Regions from separate parts of the Streptomyces sp. NPDC006384 genome, predicted to be linked through region 1. Evidence: predicted binding sites of a transcription regulator. Region 1 holds the regulator's gene; each other region holds the start of a gene.
What was found. Region 1 encodes HrcA, which represses chaperone genes, less so after heat shock. Its sites were predicted from a motif close to TTNGCACTCNGNNNNNCNGAGTGCNAA; they were not measured.

Region 1 (5,801 bases):
TGTTCGGGAAGTGCCGAATACGCCTCAGTGCCCCCATGCAGGGCAGCCTGCCACCGCCTCGGGGCCCACGGTAGGGCGCATACGGCCACTCCTCACCACCCCGGCCGCGGGGCCCCGGCCGGTGCCGTCAGCTCCAGCGGCCGGTGCGGGCCAGCAGGACGGCGGTCGCCGCGGTGCCGGCGGTGGAGGTGCGCAGCACGCTGCGTCCGAGGCGGTAGGGCTTCGCACCGGCCTCGGCGAACAGCGCCAACTCCTGCGGGGACACGCCCCCTTCGGGCCCGACGACCAGCACGATGTCGCCGGAGGCGGGGAGTTCGGCGGCGGCCAGCGGCTCCTCGCCGCTCTCGTGGAGCACGGCGGCGAAGGCGGCGCCGGCCAGCAGCGACGCGACCTGCTTGCTGCTCGCCGCGTCCGCGACGTCGGGGAAGCGGACCCGGCGGGACTGCTTGCCCGCCTCCCGGGCCGTCGCCCGCCACTTGCCGAGCGCCTTCAGGCCCCGGTCGCCCTTCCACTGCGTGATGCACCGGGACGCCTGCCACGGCACGATCGCGTCGACGCCGACCTCGGTCATCGTCTCGACGGCCAGCTCGCCCCGGTCACCCTTGGGCAGCGCCTGGACGACGGTGATGCGCGGCTGCTCCGCCGGTTCCTCGCGGACGCCGTCCAGGCCGGTGACGACCAGCCGGTCCTTGCCCTCGGCGGCCTCCACCACGCCCTCGGCCCAGTGTCCGCGCCCGTCGGTGAGGACGACGTCCTCGCCGGGCCGCAGCCGCTTCACGGAGACGGCGTGCCGTCCCTCGGGGCCGTCGAGGACGTACCGTCCGCCGGGCAGGTCCTCGGGCCGGAGCGGGTCGACCACGAACACCGGAGCCGTCATCGGCCCGTACCTCCCGTCACGTACTGCGTCAACGCGGTCCCGGCGGACGCGAGTTCGTCCACCAGCACCTCCACGAGCTGCCCGGCGGGCAGCTCCCGGGCCATCCGGTGGCCCTGTCCCGCCCACAGCGCCATGCCCTGCGCGTCGCCCGCCTTCGCCGCCGCCTTGCGCAGCGGCGCGGTCAGGTGGTGCACCTCCGGGTAGGCGGCGGGGGCGTAGGGGCCGTGCTCGCGCAGGAAGCGGTTGACCAGGCCGCGGGCGGGGCGGCCGGAGAAGGCGCGGGTCATCTCGGTGCGGACGAACAGCGGGTCGGTCAGTGCCTGCTTGTGCAGGGCGTGCGCGCCGGACTCGGGGGTGGCGAGGAAGGCGGTGCCGAGCTGGGCCGCGCTCGCTCCGGCCGCGAGGACCGCGGCGATCTGGGAGCCGCGCATGATGCCGCCGGCGGCGATCACCGGGAGGCGCACCGCCTCCCGGACCTGGGCGACCAGGGAGAGCAGTCCGATGCCGGTGCCGTCGGTCTCCGGGCAGTCGCGGTGGGTGCCCTGGTGTCCGCCGGCCTCCACACCCTGGGCGATCACCGCGTCGGCACCGGCCCGTTCGACGGCCCGGGCCTCGCCGGCGGTGGTCGCCGTGGCCAGGACGAAGGTGCCGGCCCGGTGGAGCGCGTCGACGGCCTCGGGGCCCGGGACGCCGAAGTGGAACGACACCACGGGCACCGGGTTGTCCAGCAGCACGGCGAGCTTGGTGTCGTAGCCGTCGTCCCGGCCGCACTCCGGGTCGCCGAGCTCGGTCTCGTACCAGGCGGCCTCACCGGCCAGCTGGTGGGCGTAGACGCCGACCGCGGAGGCGTTGAAGGACGCGACGTCGGCCGCTCCGGTGAAGCCGGTGCCCGCACCGGGCGTCTTCGGCTGCGGCATGAAGAGGTTGACGCCGAACGGGCGGGCGGTCAGCCCCCGCAACTGCTTGATCTCCTCGTACATCCCGTCCGCGGTCTTGTACCCGGCGGCCAGGAAACCCAGCCCTCCCGCCTCGCAGACCGCGGCCGCGAGCCGCGGCACGGAGACGCCGCCCGCCATGGGCGCCTGCACGATCGGGTAGGGGAAGAGATCGGTCAGTGCGGAGGACATGAGCGCATGGTGTCACGTCCCGGGGGCGACTCCGAATCCGGGCTTCCACCGGCGCACGCCGGGCGGCACCCGCCTCGCGGGGCCTGGGAGACCGGCGCCGGGAAGCCCCTGACGTCCGCGGCGGGAAGCCCCGAGGGGCCCGTGCCGGGAAGTCCCGAGGCCCACGGCGGGAAGCCCCCGACGGCCGCAGCGGGAAGCCCCCGACGGCCATCGGCGTCAGGGGCTTCCCGGGGCTTCCTCCGCGCCTTCCGGCGCCCTCCCTCAGCGGCCGTTGAAGGCGTCCTTCAGCCGCGAGAACAGCCCCTGCTGCCCCGGCTGGAACTGGCCCTGGGGCCGCTCCTCGCCGCGCAGCTTGGCCAGCTCGCGCAGGACGCGCTCCTGCTCGGGGTCGAGCTTGGTCGGGGTGGTGACCTCGACGTGGACGATGAGGTCGCCCCGGCCGCCGCCGCGCAGGTGGGTGACGCCCCGGCCGTGCAGCGGGATCGACTGGCCGGACTGGGTGCCCGGGCGGATGTCGACCTCCTCCACGCCGTCGAGGGTCTCCAGCGGCACCTTGGTGCCGAGGGCCGCCGCCGTCATCGGCAGGGTGACCGTGCAGTGCAGGTCGTCGCCGCGGCGCTGGAACTGCGGGTGCGGCAGCTCGTGGATCTCGACGTACAGGTCGCCGGCGGGGCCGCCGCCGGGGCCGACCTCGCCCTCGCCCGCGAGCTGGATCCGCGTGCCGTTGTCGACACCGGCGGGGATCTTCACGGTCAGGGTGCGCCGGGAACGGATCCGGCCGTCGCCCGCGCACTCGGGGCACGGGGTCGGGACGACGGTGCCGAAGCCCTGGCACTGGGGGCAGGGCCGGGAGGTCATGACCTGGCCCAGGAAGGACCGGGTGACCTGCGAGACCTCACCGCGGCCGCGGCACATGTCACACGTCTGGGCCGAGGTGCCCGGGGCCGCGCCCTCGCCGTTGCAGGTGTTGCAGACGACGGCCGTGTCGACCTGGATGTCCTTGGTCGTGCCGAAGGCCGCCTCGTCCAGCTCCACCTCGATGCGGATCATGGCGTCCTGGCCGCGGCGGGTGCGCGAGCGCGGTCCGCGCTGCGACGCCGTGCCGAAGAAGGCGTCCATGATGTCCGAGAAGTTCCCGAAGCCGCCCGCGCCGAAGCCGCCGGCCCCGCCCGCGCCGCCCGACTGGGACAGCGGGTCGCCGCCGAGGTCGTAGACCTGCTTCTTCTGCGGGTCCGACAGCACCTCGTAGGCGGCGTTGATCTCCTTGAACCGCTCCTGGGTCTTCGGATCGGGGTTGACGTCCGGGTGCAGCTCGCGCGCGAGCCTCCGGAACGCCTTCTTGATCTCGTCCTGAGAGGCGTCGCGGCGCACGCCGAGTACGGCGTAGTAGTCCGTGGCCACCTACGACTCCGCCAGGATCTGTCCGACGTACCGTGCCACTGCGCGTACCGCTCCCATCGTTCCCGGGTAGTCCATGCGGGTCGGTCCGACCACGCCGAGCTTGGCGACAGCCTCGCCGCCCGAACCGTAGCCGACCGACACGACGGACGTGGAGTTGAGTCCTTCGTGGGCGTTCTCGTGACCGATCCGTACGGTCACGCCCGGATCCTTCGCCTCGCCGAGCAGCTTGAGGAGCACGACCTGCTCCTCCAGCGCCTCGAGCACCGGCCGGATCGTGAGGGGGAAGTCGTGCCCGAAGCGGGTGAGATTGGCGGTGCCGCCGATCATCAGCCGCTCCTCGTTCTCCTCGACCAGCGTCTCCAGGAGAGTGGAGAGCACGGTGGAGACCGTACCCCGGTCCTCGGCCTCGAAGGCCTCCGGGAGGTCCTCGACCAGACCCGGCACGTCCGCGAACCGGCGTCCCGCGACCCTGCTGTTGAGCCGGGCCCGCAGATCGGCGAGGGAGGCCTCGCCGAAGGGCGCCGGGCAGTCGATCATCCGCTGCTCGACCCGTCCGGTGTCCGTGATCAGCACGAGCATCAGGCGCGCGGGCGCCAGGGAGAGCAGCTCCACGTGCCGCACGGTCGAACGGGTCAGCGACGGGTACTGCACGACGGCGACCTGCCGGGTGAGCTGCGCGAGCAGCCGCACCGTGCGGGCCACGACGTCGTCGAGGTCGACGGCGCCCTCCAGGAAGTTCTGGATGGCGCGCCGCTCGGGCGCGGTCATCGGCTTGACGCCGGCCAGCCTGTCGACGAAGAGCCGGTAGCCCTTGTCGGTCGGGATGCGCCCGGCGCTGGTGTGCGGCTGGGCGATGAACCCTTCGTCCTCCAGGGCCGCCATGTCGTTGCGCACGGTGGCCGGGGAGACGCCGAGGTTGTGCCGCTCGGTGAGGGCCTTGGAGCCGACGGGCTCCTCGGTGCCGACGTAGTCCTGGACGATGGCACGCAGCACCTTCAGCCTGCGTTCACTGAGCATCGCGCACACCTCCAGAAGTCGTCCGCCCGGTGTTCCCCCTGGCACTCTGCGTGTGCGAGTGCCAGACTTCCCCGGCCCAGTGTACGGCCGTCGGGTACGGCTGCGGCAAGGCCGGTGCCCCGTCGCCGTGCCGGGGCCGCCGCGGCGTTAGCGTCACCGTCGTGACGGTGACGTGGAAGGACCTGGGGTGGGAGCGGCTGGCGGCCGGGGTGGGCCGGTGCCGGCTGCCGGTGTGGGACTGCACGGCGGGGCTGGTCGTCGGCGCGGACGCGGCCCTGCTGGTGGACGCCGGTTCGAGTCTCGCGGAGGGCGCGCGGCTGCGGGCGCGGGCGCAGCGGCTCGCCGGGCGCCGTGTGACGCATCTCGCGCTGACCCACCCGCATTTCGACCACGTCCTCGGGGCGGCGGCGTTCGCGGGCGCCGAGGTGTACGGCGCGACGGGCACGGCCGCGCTGCTGGCGGGGGCGGGGGGCCGGGAGGGGCTGCGGGCGGACGCGGTGGCCGAGGGGCTGGACGCCCGGCTCGCGGAGGAGGCCGTGGACGCGCTCGTCGCGGTCCGCCACGAGGTGCGCGGCGCGCGGACGCTCGACCTGGGCGGCGGGCGGCGGGTCCTGCTGGCCGACGTGGGCCCCGGGCACACGGGGCACGACCTCGCGGTGCTGGTGCCGGGCGAGGTCGCGGTCGTCTTCTGCGGGGACCTCGTGGAGGAGTCCGGCGATCCGCAGGCGGGGCCCGACGCCGTGCCGTCGCGCTGGCCGGCGGCGCTGGACCGGCTGCTGGAACTGGGCGGCGAGGACGCGCTGTACGTGCCGGGGCACGGGGCGGTGGTGGACGCGGCGTTCGTCCGGGCCCAGCGGGACGCGCTGGCCGCCCGTTTCGGCGTGTCGTCCTGATCACGGGCCGCGCGTTTCTCCTATCGTCGGCAGAATGCGCCCACCCGTCTCCCACCACCGCCCTTCCCCCGAGGGTCCTGCGGGCCCGCGCCGTCGTGTGTACTCCGCCGACCTGACCCCTCCGTGGAAGAAACCGCAGCCGGTGCCCGAGGTGCCGGCCGACCCCGGTCTGGTGGTCGAGGAGGCCGTCACCGGCTTCTGCGGCGCCGTGATCCGCTGCGAGGCGGGCACGGTGACGCTGGAGGACCGTTTCGGCAAGCACCGGGTCTTCCCGCTGGAGCCGCGCGGCTTCCTGCTGGAGGGCAGGACCGTGACCCTGGTGAGGCCCGCCTCCGGCCCGGCCCGGCCCGCCCGTACGGCGTCCGGTTCGGTCGCCGTCCCCGGCGCCCGCGCGCGCGTGGCCCGCGCCGGCCGCATCTACGTCGAGGGCCGGCACGACGCCGAGCTGGTCGAGAAGGTCTGGGGCGACGACCTGCGCATCGAGGG
Region 2 (5,801 bases), on a different contig from region 1:
TAGGCGAAGGCGCCAACTGCTTCCGCCTCGGCACCGACACTCTTGGCAACGCCTACATCGCCGTCGCCGGTCAGGAGGACCACCCCCTCACCGACACCCGCGAAGCCCTCGCGCGGCTCATTCTGGACATCAAGGCAGGCAAGGCCGACCACCTTCTCTAGTTCCGCCCGGTCCCGACGCTCCGCCCAGTGCGAGCGGGGCGCAGGGGACGGTCACGGCAGCCCGGGGGGCTCGCCCGAAGGCCGGCACATGCCCTGGGAGAGGTACGCCCCGAGTGGGCCCGGCCTCGCCCGCGGCCACCGTCGACCGCTTTCAGGGGGCAGCGGGCGGCCCGTCAGCGCGCCGGGTGCCCGATCAGCATCGTCGGTGCCCCGGCGACCCGGGTCAGGAAGACCGTCGCCGCGTTCGGCCCCTGCGGCCTGACCTTCTTCCGCAGCTCCTCCGGCTCGACCGCCGAGCCCCGCTTCTTCACGGTCAGCGTGCCCACTCCCCGCTCCCGCAGCAGCGCCTTCAGCCTCTTGACGTTGAAGGGCATCCGGTCGGTGATCTCGTACGCCGTCGCGTACGGCGTCGGCAGCAGTTCGTCCGCGGTGACGTAGGCGATGGTCGCGTCGAGCAGCCCGCCGCCGACCCGTGCGGCGACCTCGGCGACCAGATGGGACCGGACGACGGCGCCGTCCGGCTCGTACAGGTACCGGCCGGGCGTGCGGACCTCCGGGTCGGGCAGGCCGGTGCCGAGCAGGGTGCGCGGCCCCGGCAGCAGCGTCGCCCGCACCGCCCCGGGCGCGGTGCCGAACCACAGCACCGCCTCCTTCACGTCCCCGCCGTCCGAGATCCACTCCGCCTCGGCGTCCGCGGGCACCGCCTCGTGCGGAATGCCGGGCGCCACCTTCAGCGCGGCGGCCCGCGGCGCCGTACGGGCGGCCTGGACGGCCCAGGACAGCGGCGGCGAGTAGGCCTCCGGGTCGAAGATGCGGCCCCGCCCGCCGCGCCGCGCCGGATCGACGAACACGGCGTCGTACCCGTTCGTGTCCACCTCGGTCACATCGGCCTCGCGGACCTCGATGAGCTCGTCCAGCCCCAGCGCCTCGGCGTTGGCGCGGGCCGCCGCGGCCGTCGCCGGGTCGCGGTCGACGGCCAGGACCCGGATGCCGGCGCGGGCCAGCGCGACCGCGTCGCCGCCGATGCCGCAGCACAGGTCGGCTACGGAGGTCACGCCCAGGTCCGCCAGCCGCGAGGCCCGGTACGCGGCCACGCTCGCCCGGGTCGACTGCTCCACCCCGTTCGGCGTGAAGAACATCCGCCCGGCGTCCCCGGCCCCGAACTTCGCCGCCGCCCGCTGCCGCAGCCGCGCCTGGCCGAGCGCCGCCGACACCAGGGCGGCCGGGTGCTCGCGGCGCAGCCGGGTGGCGACGGCCAGCTCCCGCGCGGGGTCGGTGTCCCGGACCTCGTCGAGCAGGGCGCGGCCTTCGGGGGTGAGCAGGGCGAGGAGGGCGTCGAGGTCGTTCACCGCCCCATTGTGGGCCAGTCGGTGGACGGTGGGCGTCCGGTGCGGTGTCGGGGCGGGGGCGCGAGGCCGGTGGCTGCGAGGATCCGGCACCATGCGAGTAGTCGTACAAAATGACAAAAGACGGCCATTCGGGGCGGTCCGGTCCGCCTCCCCGGGACTCCGGACGCGCGGCGTCCTCGCCGTGCTCCTCCTCGCCGCCCTCGCCCCCGGCTGCGCGCAGGGCGACACCCCCGGGGTGCGGGGCGCCCCCGGCCAGCAGCCCCATCAGGCCCCGCCGGGCCGCGCCCTCGACGCCTACGCGGACGGACTGCGCGCGGCGCACACCGCCCGGGCCGCCGCCGCCAGGCGCTGGAACCTGAAGAAGGTCCCCCTCACCGCGCCCCCGCCGCCCGCCCGCAAGCCGCGGATCACCGCACGCGAGGGCTTCGAGGTCGAGGGACAGGAGAACCTCCCGCCGGTCTTCACCACCGTCCCCACCGAGGAGCGGATCGTCTTCCTCACCATCGACGACGGCGCCGAGAAGGACCCGGCCTTCCTGCGCATGATGAGCGAGCTGAAGATCCCCTACACGGTCTTCCTCACCGACGAGGAGATCAAGGACGACTACGGCTACTTCGAGAGGATGCAGGACCTCGGAGTCACCCTCAACGGCCACACCCTGACCCACCCCTACCTCCCGGCGCTCTCCTACGAGGCACAGAAGCGGGAGATCTGCGGCATGCAGAAGGTGATCGAGAAGCGCTACGGCAAGCGCCCCGCCCTCTTCCGCCCGCCCTTCGGCAACTACAACCGCGACACCCTGCGCGCCGCGAAGTCCTGCGGCGTCACGCACGTGCCGATCTGGAACGAGGAGGTCTTCGTCGACCACTGGGAGTACCGCGAGTGGGACCGGGACCTGCACCCCGGGGACATCGTCCTCACCCACTTCCGGGGCCGCGACGACTGGGACGGCACGATGACGGACATGGCCCGCCGTTTCCTGGACCGGATCACCGCCGAGGGATACGCGGTGGCCCGGCTGGAGGACTACCTGTGAGGCGCGGGCGGTTCCGGCCGGCCGGGGCCGCCCTGACCGGCGCCCTGGCCGCCGTACTGGCCGCCGTACTGGCCGCCGTACTGCTCACCGGCTGCGTCCGGTCCACCGTCCCCGCCCACCAGCCCTCGGCGGGCAAACCGGCCGGGGCGGGCGGACAGGGCCAGGAGCCGCCGCCCGTCCTGGACCACGTCCGCACCACCGACGAGGTCGTCTTCCTCACCTACGAGGACGGCGCCGACCGGGACCCGGGCCTGACCGCCCTGATCCGCCGGCGGCGGCTCCCGGTCACCCTGTTCCTCACCGACACCGTCACCGGACCGGCGTACGGCGAGTTCGCGCGGCTGCGCTCCGTCGGCGCCGGCCTGCAGAACCACACCCTCGACCACCGCTCCCTGCGCGGCCTGCCCTACGCCGGCCAGCGCGCCGAGATCTGCGGCCAGCAGACCAAGCTCCACGCCCGCTTCGGCGTCCGCCCCCACCTCTTCCGCCCGCCCCACGGCAGCTACGACCCGACCACCCTGCGCGCCGCCGCCGACTGCGGCATCACGGCCGTCGTCCTGTGGCGCGCCGCCCTGGGCGACGAGGGCGGCCTCACCTTCACCCGAGGCGAACACGCCCTGCGCCCCGGCGACATCATCGCGGTCACCGCCCCGTCCCGCACGGAGGAACTCCTGCACGAGATCGAGCGTCAAGGCCTACGGGTGGGACGCCTGGAGGACTACCTCTGACACCGGCGGGGTGTTTCAGCCCGTCCTGGGGGGTGCCCCCTCCGGGGGAGAACGAGGACGAGGCTCTTCGGCCCCCAGCAGCGCCCACACCGGGCAACGGCGCGCTCCCCGAACCGGCGTTCACGTGAAAAACCGGCCGACGCGCCGCGGGCATTGGCACTCCGCTTGACCGAGTGCTAACCGCGGTCATAGTCTCTGGTCTGGCACTCACCCCTGGAGAGTGCCAACTACGCGACGGGCAGGTCCGGCACCCGCGACGACGGATCCACCTGGTCGCCACCTCAGACAGTTAACCCCGTGAGATCTCCGAAGGGGGAGGTCGGATCGTGACGACCACCAGCTCCAAGGTTGCCATCAAGCCGCTCGAGGACCGCATCGTGGTCCAGCCGCTCGACGCCGAGCAGACCACGGCGTCGGGCCTGGTCATTCCGGACACCGCCAAGGAGAAGCCCCAGGAGGGCGTCGTCCTGGCCGTGGGCCCGGGCCGCTTCGAGGACGGCAACCGTCTTCCGCTCGACGTCAAGGTCGGTGACGTCGTGCTCTACAGCAAGTACGGCGGCACCGAGGTGAAGTACAACGGCGAGGAGTACCTCGTCCTCTCGGCCCGCGACGTGCTCGCGATCGTCGAGAAGTAGGACGTCGAGAAGCAGGACGACCGAGACAAGACGTAGGTCGACCCGCCTCGACTCTGCTCGACAGCTGCGCCCCTGGCCCCCCGCGACCGATAAGAAGCCGGGCGCGAGGGGCGCAGTCTGTTTTCCGTTAGATCAGCTTTCCGAGAGGGCTCCCGCTCCCATGGCGAAGATCCTGAAGTTCGACGAGGACGCCCGTCGCGCCCTCGAGCGCGGCGTCAACAAGCTTGCCGACACGGTCAAGGTGACGATCGGCCCCAAGGGCCGCAACGTCGTCATCGACAAGAAGTTCGGCGCCCCCACCATCACCAACGACGGTGTCACGATCGCCCGCGAGGTCGAGATCGAGGACCCGTACGAGAACCTCGGCGCCCAGCTGGTGAAGGAGGTGGCGACCAAGACCAACGACATCGCGGGTGACGGCACCACCACCGCCACCGTCCTGGCCCAGGCGCTGGTCCGTGAGGGCCTGAAGAACGTCGCCGCCGGCGCCTCCCCGGCGCTGCTGAAGAAGGGCATCGACGCGGCCGTCAAGGCCGTCTCCGAGGACCTCCTCGCGACCGCCCGCCCGATCGACGAGAAGTCCGACATCGCCGCCGTGGCCGCGCTGTCCGCCCAGGACCAGCAGGTCGGCGAGCTCATCGCCGAGGCCATGGACAAGGTCGGCAAGGACGGTGTCATCACCGTCGAGGAGTCCAACACCTTCGGTCTGGAGCTGGACTTCACCGAGGGCATGGCCTTCGACAAGGGCTACCTGTCGCCGTACTTCGTGACGGACCAGGAGCGCATGGAGGCCGTCCTCGAGGACCCGTACATCCTCATCAACCAGGGCAAGATCTCCTCCATCGCGGACCTGCTGCCGCTGCTGGAGAAGGTCATCCAGGCCAACGCCTCCAAGCCGCTGCTGATCATCGCCGAGGACGTCGAGGGCGAGGCCCTGTCGACCCTGGTCGTCAACAAGATCCGCGGCACCTTCAACGCCGTCGCGGTGAAGGCTCCCGGCTTCGGCGACCGCCGCAAGGCGATGCTGCAGGACATGGCCGTCCTCACCGGCGCCACCGTCATCTCCGAGGAGGTCGGCCTCAAGCTCGACCAGGTCGGCCTGGACGTGCTCGGCTCCGCCCGCCGCGTCACCGTCACCAAGGACGACACCACGATCGTCGACGGTGCCGGCAACGCCGAGGAGCTGCAGGGCCGCGTCGCCCAGATCAAGGCCGAGATCGAGAACACGGACTCCGACTGGGACCGCGAGAAGCTCCAGGAGCGCCTCGCGAAGCTGGCCGGCGGCGTGTGCGTGATCAAGGTCGGCGCCGCCACCGAGGTGGAGCTGAAGGAGCGCAAGCACCGTCTGGAGGACGCCATCTCCGCGACCCGCGCCGCGGTCGAGGAGGGCATCGTCTCCGGTGGTGGCTCCGCCCTGGTCCACGCCGTCAAGGTCCTCGAGGGCAACCTCGGCAAGACCGGCGACGAGGCCACCGGTGTGTCGGTCGTCCGCAAGGCCGCCGTCGAGCCGCTGCGCTGGATCGCCGAGAACGCCGGCCTCGAGGGCTACGTGATCGTCTCCAAGGTCGCGGAGCTCGAGAAGGGCAGCGGCTACAACGCCGCCACCGGCGAGTACGGCGACCTGGTCAAGGCCGGCGTCATCGACCCGGTCAAGGTCACCCGCTCCGCCCTGGAGAACGCCGCCTCCATCGCCTCCCTCCTCCTGACGACCGAGACCCTGGTCGTCGAGAAGAAGGAAGAGGAGGAGCCGGCCGCCGGCCACGGCCACAGCCACGGTCACTCGCACTGACGACGCCAGGCTGACAGCCGCTGAGTGAGGGCCCGGCACTCCTGCACGATCCCGCAGGAGTGCCGGGCCCTCGCCGTGCCGCCCCGGCCACGCACCGGAGCCC
Region 3 (5,801 bases), on a different contig from region 1:
GTGTCCTTGTCCGTGTCGCTGAACAGCCGCTTCCCCGCTCCGAGGAGCAGCGGGAAGACCAGCAGGTGGTAGCGGTCGATCAGACCGGCGTCCGACAGGGCCCGGTTGAGGGCGGCGCTGCCGTGGACGATGAGCGGGGCGCCCTCCGTCTCCTTCAGCGCGGCGACGTCGTCGAGCGAGCGCAGGATCGTGGTCTCGCCCCAGTCGTCCACCAGATCGCCGTCGGTGAGGGTGGTGGAGACGACGTACTTCGGCATCGTCCTGTAGTCGGCGAACTCCTCCATGTCCGGCCAGACCGTGCTGAACGCCTGGTAGCTGACCCGGCCGAGCAGCAGGGCACCGGCCTCCTTCTGTTCCCGGCCCTTGATCTCGAACGCCTCGGGGAGGAACTCCACGTCCTTGAAGGTCCAGCCCGAGTTCCGGTAGCCGGGCTCGCCGCCGGGAGCCTCCATGACTCCGTCGAGCGAGACGAAGGCGGTGCTGATCAGGGTGCGCATCTGGTCGTCTCCTGGGTGTGCGGTGGCACGGGGCATCCCGCGGTGCGTTCATCTTGTACGACTACGACCGTGGCGACCGCGAAAACTCATCGGCCGCGGCGGATCTTCCCGGGAACGCGCCCGAGGGCGGCACCCCCGGCCTGTGGCCAGGAGTGCCGCCCTCGGTACCGAAGGACGGTCGATCAACCGGAACCGGTCGATCAGAAGTCCATGTCACCGCCCGGCATGCCGCCGCCGGCGGGCGCGGCGGCCTTCTCCGGCTTGTCGGCGATGACGGCCTCGGTGGTGAGGAACAGCGCGGCGATGGAGGCGGCGTTCTGCAGCGCGGAACGGGTCACCTTCGCCGGGTCGATGATGCCCTCGGCGATCATGTCGACGTACTCACCGGTCGCGGCGTTCAGGCCGTGGCCGACCTGGAGGTTGCGGACCTTCTCCACGACGACGCCGCCCTCGAGACCACCGTTGACGGCGATCTGCTTCAGCGGGGCCTCCAGCGCGAGCTTCACGGCGTTGGCGCCGGTCGCCTCGTCACCGTCGAGCTCCAGCTTCTCGAAGACCTGGGAGGCCTGCAGCAGGGCCACGCCACCACCGGCGACGATGCCCTCCTCGACGGCCGCCTTCGCGTTGCGCACGGCGTCCTCGATGCGGTGCTTGCGCTCCTTGAGCTCGACCTCGGTGGCGGCACCGGCCTTGATGACGGCCACGCCGCCGGCCAGCTTCGCCAGGCGCTCCTGGAGCTTCTCGCGGTCGTAGTCCGAGTCGCTGTTCTCGATCTCGGCGCGGATCTGGTTGACCCGGCCCTGGACCTGCTCGGCGGAGCCGGCGCCGTCCACGATCGTGGTCTCGTCCTTGGTGATGACGACCTTGCGCGCCTTGCCCAGCAGGTCGAGCGTGGCGTTCTCCAGCTTGAGGCCGACCTCCTCGGAGATGACCTCGCCGCCCGTGAGGATGGCGATGTCGCCGAGCATGGCCTTGCGGCGGTCGCCGAAGCCCGGGGCCTTGACGGCGACGGACTTGAAGGTGCCGCGGATCTTGTTGACGACCAGGGTCGACAGGGCCTCGCCCTCGACGTCCTCGGCGATGATCAGCAGCGGCTTGCCCGACTGCATGACCTTCTCCAGGAGCGGGAGCAGGTCCTTGACGTTGGAGATCTTGGAGTTGGCGATCAGGATGTACGGGTCGTCGAGGACGGCCTCCATACGCTCCATGTCGGTGGCGAAGTACGCCGAGATGTAGCCCTTGTCGAAGCGCATACCCTCGGTGAGCTCCAGCTCCAGACCGAAGGTCTGGGACTCCTCGACGGTGATGACGCCTTCCTTGCCGACCTTGTCCATGGCCTCGGCGATCAGCTCGCCGATCTGGGTGTCGGCGGCGGAGATGGAGGCCGTGGAGGCGATCTGCTCCTTGGTCTCGACGTCCTTCGCCTGCTCCAGCAGGGCGGCGGAGACGGCCTCGACGGCCTTCTCGATGCCGCGCTTCAGGGCCATCGGGTTGGCGCCGGCGGCCACGTTGCGCAGACCCTCGCGCACCAGGGCCTGGGCCAGAACGGTCGCGGTGGTCGTACCGTCACCGGCGACGTCGTCCGTCTTCTTGGCGACTTCCTTGACCAGCTCGGCGCCGATCTTCTCGTACGGGTCCTCGAGCTCGATCTCCTTGGCGATGGAGACACCGTCGTTGGTGATCGTGGGCGCGCCCCACTTCTTCTCGAGGACGACGTTGCGGCCCTTGGGGCCGAGCGTCACCTTGACGGCGTCCGCGAGCTGGTTCATGCCGCGCTCGAGGCCGCGCCGCGCCTCCTCGTCGAACGCGATGATCTTGGCCATGTGAAGTGGTCCCTCCAGGACTGGGGGTGATTCCTTCGGACCGCGCCCGCGCCCGCGACGGACGGCTCGCCGGCCCCGTGGTTCCTTCCCACGTCGGCCCGCGGGCCTCACCGACCCGGTCCTTCGTTGTCACTCTCACCTTCAGAGTGCTAACGCCAATGATTAGCACTCGACCCGCCCGAGTGCAAGGTGCGCCCGCGTAGCGGGCTCGTCGAGGGGTGGTGGTCGGGTGACGGGCGGGCGCAAGCGCCTATGGGGATCGGGGGGCGGGTCCGCCGCCCGCGAACACCGGCCGGACACGGGCCCGGGACCGGAGCCGGGGCAGGGTCCTCCGGGTCCGGGCAGGCCGAAGGGCCCGCACCCAGGTACGGGTGCGGGCCCTTCGGGGAAGACCGTTGACTTGCGGTGGCCGCGCGTCTCAGGCGCTGAGGCGGACCATGTCGGCCTGCGGGCCCTTCTGACCCTGCGAGATCTCGAACTCGACCCGCTGGCCTTCTTCGAGGGTGCGGTAGCCGTCCATCTGGATCGCGCTGTAGTGGACGAAAACATCCGCACCACCGTCGACCGCGATGAAGCCGTACCCCTTCTCCGCGTTGAACCACTTGACGGTGCCCTGAGCCATGCCTAACTCCCCTATTACTGGCCCTTGCGCAGATCCACACTTCGCGGATCCGGGTCAGACCTCACCCCCCAATGGGCGGGGGCGTGCGCCGGAACGCGTCGACCGCGGCTGAATGTATCTGCCCAACTGCCGTCTGCAACAGGTCACTCGGACGAGAAATCTGGACGCACCCGGTCCGGAAAATGGCGAAGTTTCACCTGATGACGGGTCAAGTCGGGCCGCGCAAAGTGAACAAAGGCCGCGAAATGCGCCACATTTTGGCTGCATCTTGTCGGGCGCGCGGAGAGAAAGCGAAGGCGCCGGCCCGGTGACCGGGGGCGCGTTCCCCAACTCTACCGCGCCCAATCACATGGAATTACCCCCTCCGCTTCTCTTGCGGAGGGGGTAATCCGGGGAACTCTGCGTGACGCCGTTCACCGAAGGTGACGGCGGGCCGGCCGGGGGGCCGGGCGGCGGTCAGCCGCCGGCGACCGCCGGGATGATGGAGACGCCCGCGCCGTCCGGCGTCGCGGTCTCCAGCCCCTGCTCGAAGCGGACGTCGTCGTCGTTGACGTAGACGTTGACGAAGCGGCGCAGCTTGCCCTGGTCGTCCAGGACGCGGGCGGCGATGCCGGTGTGGTTCTTCTCCAGGTCGGAGATGACCTCGGCGAGGGTGGCGCCCTCGGCGGCGACCTCGGCCTTCCCGCCGGTGTAGGTGCGCAGGATGGTGGGGATGCGAACGGTCACGCTCATGCGAGGCCAGCCTCTCGGAAGGAGTCCAGGTCGGGGCGGATCGTCGCGGTCAGGCCGGTGCCGGCCACCGCGTCGAGGGTCTTGAGGCCGTCGCCGGTGTTGAGGACGACCGTGGTGAGCGACGGGTCCAGGACGCCGTCCTCGATCAGCTTCTTCGTGACGCCGACCGTCACACCGCCCGCGGTCTCCGCGAAGATGCCCTCCGTGCGGGCGAGCAGCTTGATGGCGTCGACGACCTGCTCGTCGGTCACGTCCTCCACCGCGCCGCCGGTGCGGCGGGCGATGTCCAGGACGTAGGGGCCGTCGGCCGGGTTGCCGATCGCCAGCGACTTGGCGATGGTGTTCGGCTTCTGCGGGCGTACGACGTCGTGCCCGGCCTTGTACGCGGTGGACACCGGCGAGCAGCCCTCGGCCTGGGCACCGAAGATCTTGTACGGCCGGTCCTCGACCAGACCGAGCGCGATCAGCTCCCGCAGGCCCTTGTCGATCTTCGTGAGCTGGGAGCCGGAGGCGATCGGGACGACGATCTGGTCGGGCAGCCGCCAGCCGAGCTGCTCGCAGATCTCGTACGCGAGGGTCTTGGACCCCTCGGCGTAGTACGGGCGCAGGTTGACGTTGACGAAGCCCCAGCCCTCGCCGGCCGGGTCGCCGATCAGCTCGGAGCAGAAGCGGTTGACGTCGTCGTAGTTGCCCTCGATGCCGACGAGTTCACCGCCGTAGACGGCGGCCATGACGACCTTGCCCTGTTCCAGGTCGTGCGGGATGAACACGCAGGAGCGCAGGCCGGCGCGGGCGGCGGCGGCGCCGACGGCGCCGGCGAGGTTGCCGGTGGAGGAGCAGGACAGGGTGGTGAAGCCGAAGGCGCGGGCGGCCTCCAGGGCCTGGGCGACGACGCGGTCCTTGAAGGAGTGCGTCGGGTTGCCGGAGTCGTCCTTGACGAACAGGCCGCCGGTGACGCCGAGTTCGCGGGCGAGGTTGTCGGCCTTGACCAGCTTGGTCCAGCCGGGGTTGATGTTCGGCTTGTCGGCCACGTCGGCGGGGACGGGCAGCAGGGGGGCGTAGCGCCAGATGTTCGCGGGGCCCGCTTCGATGCGCCTCCGCAACTCCTCGGTGTCGTAGGCCGAGAAGTCGTAGGCGATCTCCAGCGGGCCGAAACACTCCTCGCAGGCGAAGACCGGGCCGAGCGGCACGCGGTGACCGCATTCGCGGCAGGAGAGCGCCACGGCGGGACCCAGGTCCACGGAGGGGGCGGGGGAAGCGGTGTCGTCGGCGTTGCTTGCGACAGTCTGCACAGCCATGTGAGGCGAGGCCCTTTCTCCTCATCTTCCTCACGACGCATCTCGCCGTGAGACGGATTTGGCACCTTCCCTAGCCGGGAGCCTCGCGCTGCGATCGACCGTGACTCAGGTCTGCGAGAACCGGCTGGAGGGTTGCCGGGGCTTCATCGGGCCGTGTCCCTCTGCCCCTCTGGATGAGCGGTATGTGGTTGTTTTTCGCATGTCACGTGGGGCCCCGGCATGCACCGGCCGCCCGCGTTGTTCAAGACTGTAACCGAAGGCCACGACAGTTGAGATAGTCGTCCGAACCGCGAGATGGATCACAGAGGAGCCCACCGACCGTGCTGGAAGAAGTCGAGCGCTGGCTGGACGCACGCTCCTGGTCCGTGGCGGACCGCCCGCTCGGCCGGATCATGGCCGCCAAGCGCGCCACGGGTCAGACGGTCAGCGTGGTGCTGCCCGCGCTCGACGAGGAGGCGACCGTCGGCGACATCGTCGCGGTGATCCGCCGCGAGCTGATGGAGCGCGTCCCCCTCGTCGACGAGCTCGTGGTCGTGGACTCCGGCTCGACGGACCGCACGGCGGCGGTGGCCGCGGCTGCGGGGGCGCGCGTCGTCCACCGCGACGGGATACTCCCCCGCATACCGGCCGTTCCCGGCAAGGGCGAGGTGCTGTGGCGGTCGCTGCTGGTCACCGGCGGCGACATCGTCTGCTTCGTCGACGCGGACCTGCGCGACTTCTCGGCGGACTTCGTCTCCGGCATCGTGGGCCCGCTGCTCACCGACCCGGAGGTGCACCTCGTCAAGGCGATGTACGACCGCCCGCTCGGCACCGCGGCCGGGCAGGGCGG

Region 2: the regulator HrcA is predicted to act here: its motif matches at 3,428-3,454, upstream of groES (co-chaperone GroES).
Region 3: the regulator HrcA is predicted to act here: its motif matches at 2,483-2,509, upstream of groL (chaperonin GroEL).

The regions. Positions count from the first base shown of each region.
Region 1 covers NZ_JBIAHR010000012.1:215,007-220,807, forward strand. Annotated here, with positions in the region: gene ACFYOJ_RS18920 (hypothetical protein) at 1-37, opposite strand, end outside; gene ACFYOJ_RS18925 (16S rRNA (uracil(1498)-N(3))-methyltransferase) at 128-877, opposite strand; gene ACFYOJ_RS18930 (nitronate monooxygenase) at 874-2,004, opposite strand; gene dnaJ (molecular chaperone DnaJ) at 2,266-3,405, opposite strand; gene hrcA (heat-inducible transcriptional repressor HrcA) at 3,406-4,422, opposite strand; gene ACFYOJ_RS18945 (MBL fold metallo-hydrolase) at 4,584-5,315, shown strand; gene ACFYOJ_RS18950 (DUF3097 domain-containing protein) at 5,350-5,801, shown strand, end outside.
Region 2 covers NZ_JBIAHR010000014.1:168,866-174,666, forward strand. Annotated here, with positions in the region: gene ACFYOJ_RS21025 (hypothetical protein) at 1-161, shown strand, start outside; gene ACFYOJ_RS21030 (methyltransferase domain-containing protein) at 335-1,603, opposite strand; gene ACFYOJ_RS21035 (polysaccharide deacetylase family protein) at 1,602-2,546, shown strand; gene ACFYOJ_RS21040 (polysaccharide deacetylase family protein) at 2,543-3,274, shown strand; gene groES (co-chaperone GroES) at 3,601-3,909, shown strand; gene groL (chaperonin GroEL) at 4,070-5,698, shown strand.
Region 3 covers NZ_JBIAHR010000003.1:347,157-352,957, forward strand. Annotated here, with positions in the region: gene ACFYOJ_RS05755 (dihydrofolate reductase family protein) at 1-497, opposite strand, end outside; gene groL (chaperonin GroEL) at 698-2,320, opposite strand; gene ACFYOJ_RS05765 (cold-shock protein) at 2,739-2,942, opposite strand; gene ACFYOJ_RS05770 (MoaD/ThiS family protein) at 3,399-3,674, opposite strand; gene thrC (threonine synthase) at 3,671-4,972, opposite strand; SAM riboswitch class I at 4,991-5,152, opposite strand; gene ACFYOJ_RS05780 (glucosyl-3-phosphoglycerate synthase) at 5,293-5,801, shown strand, end outside.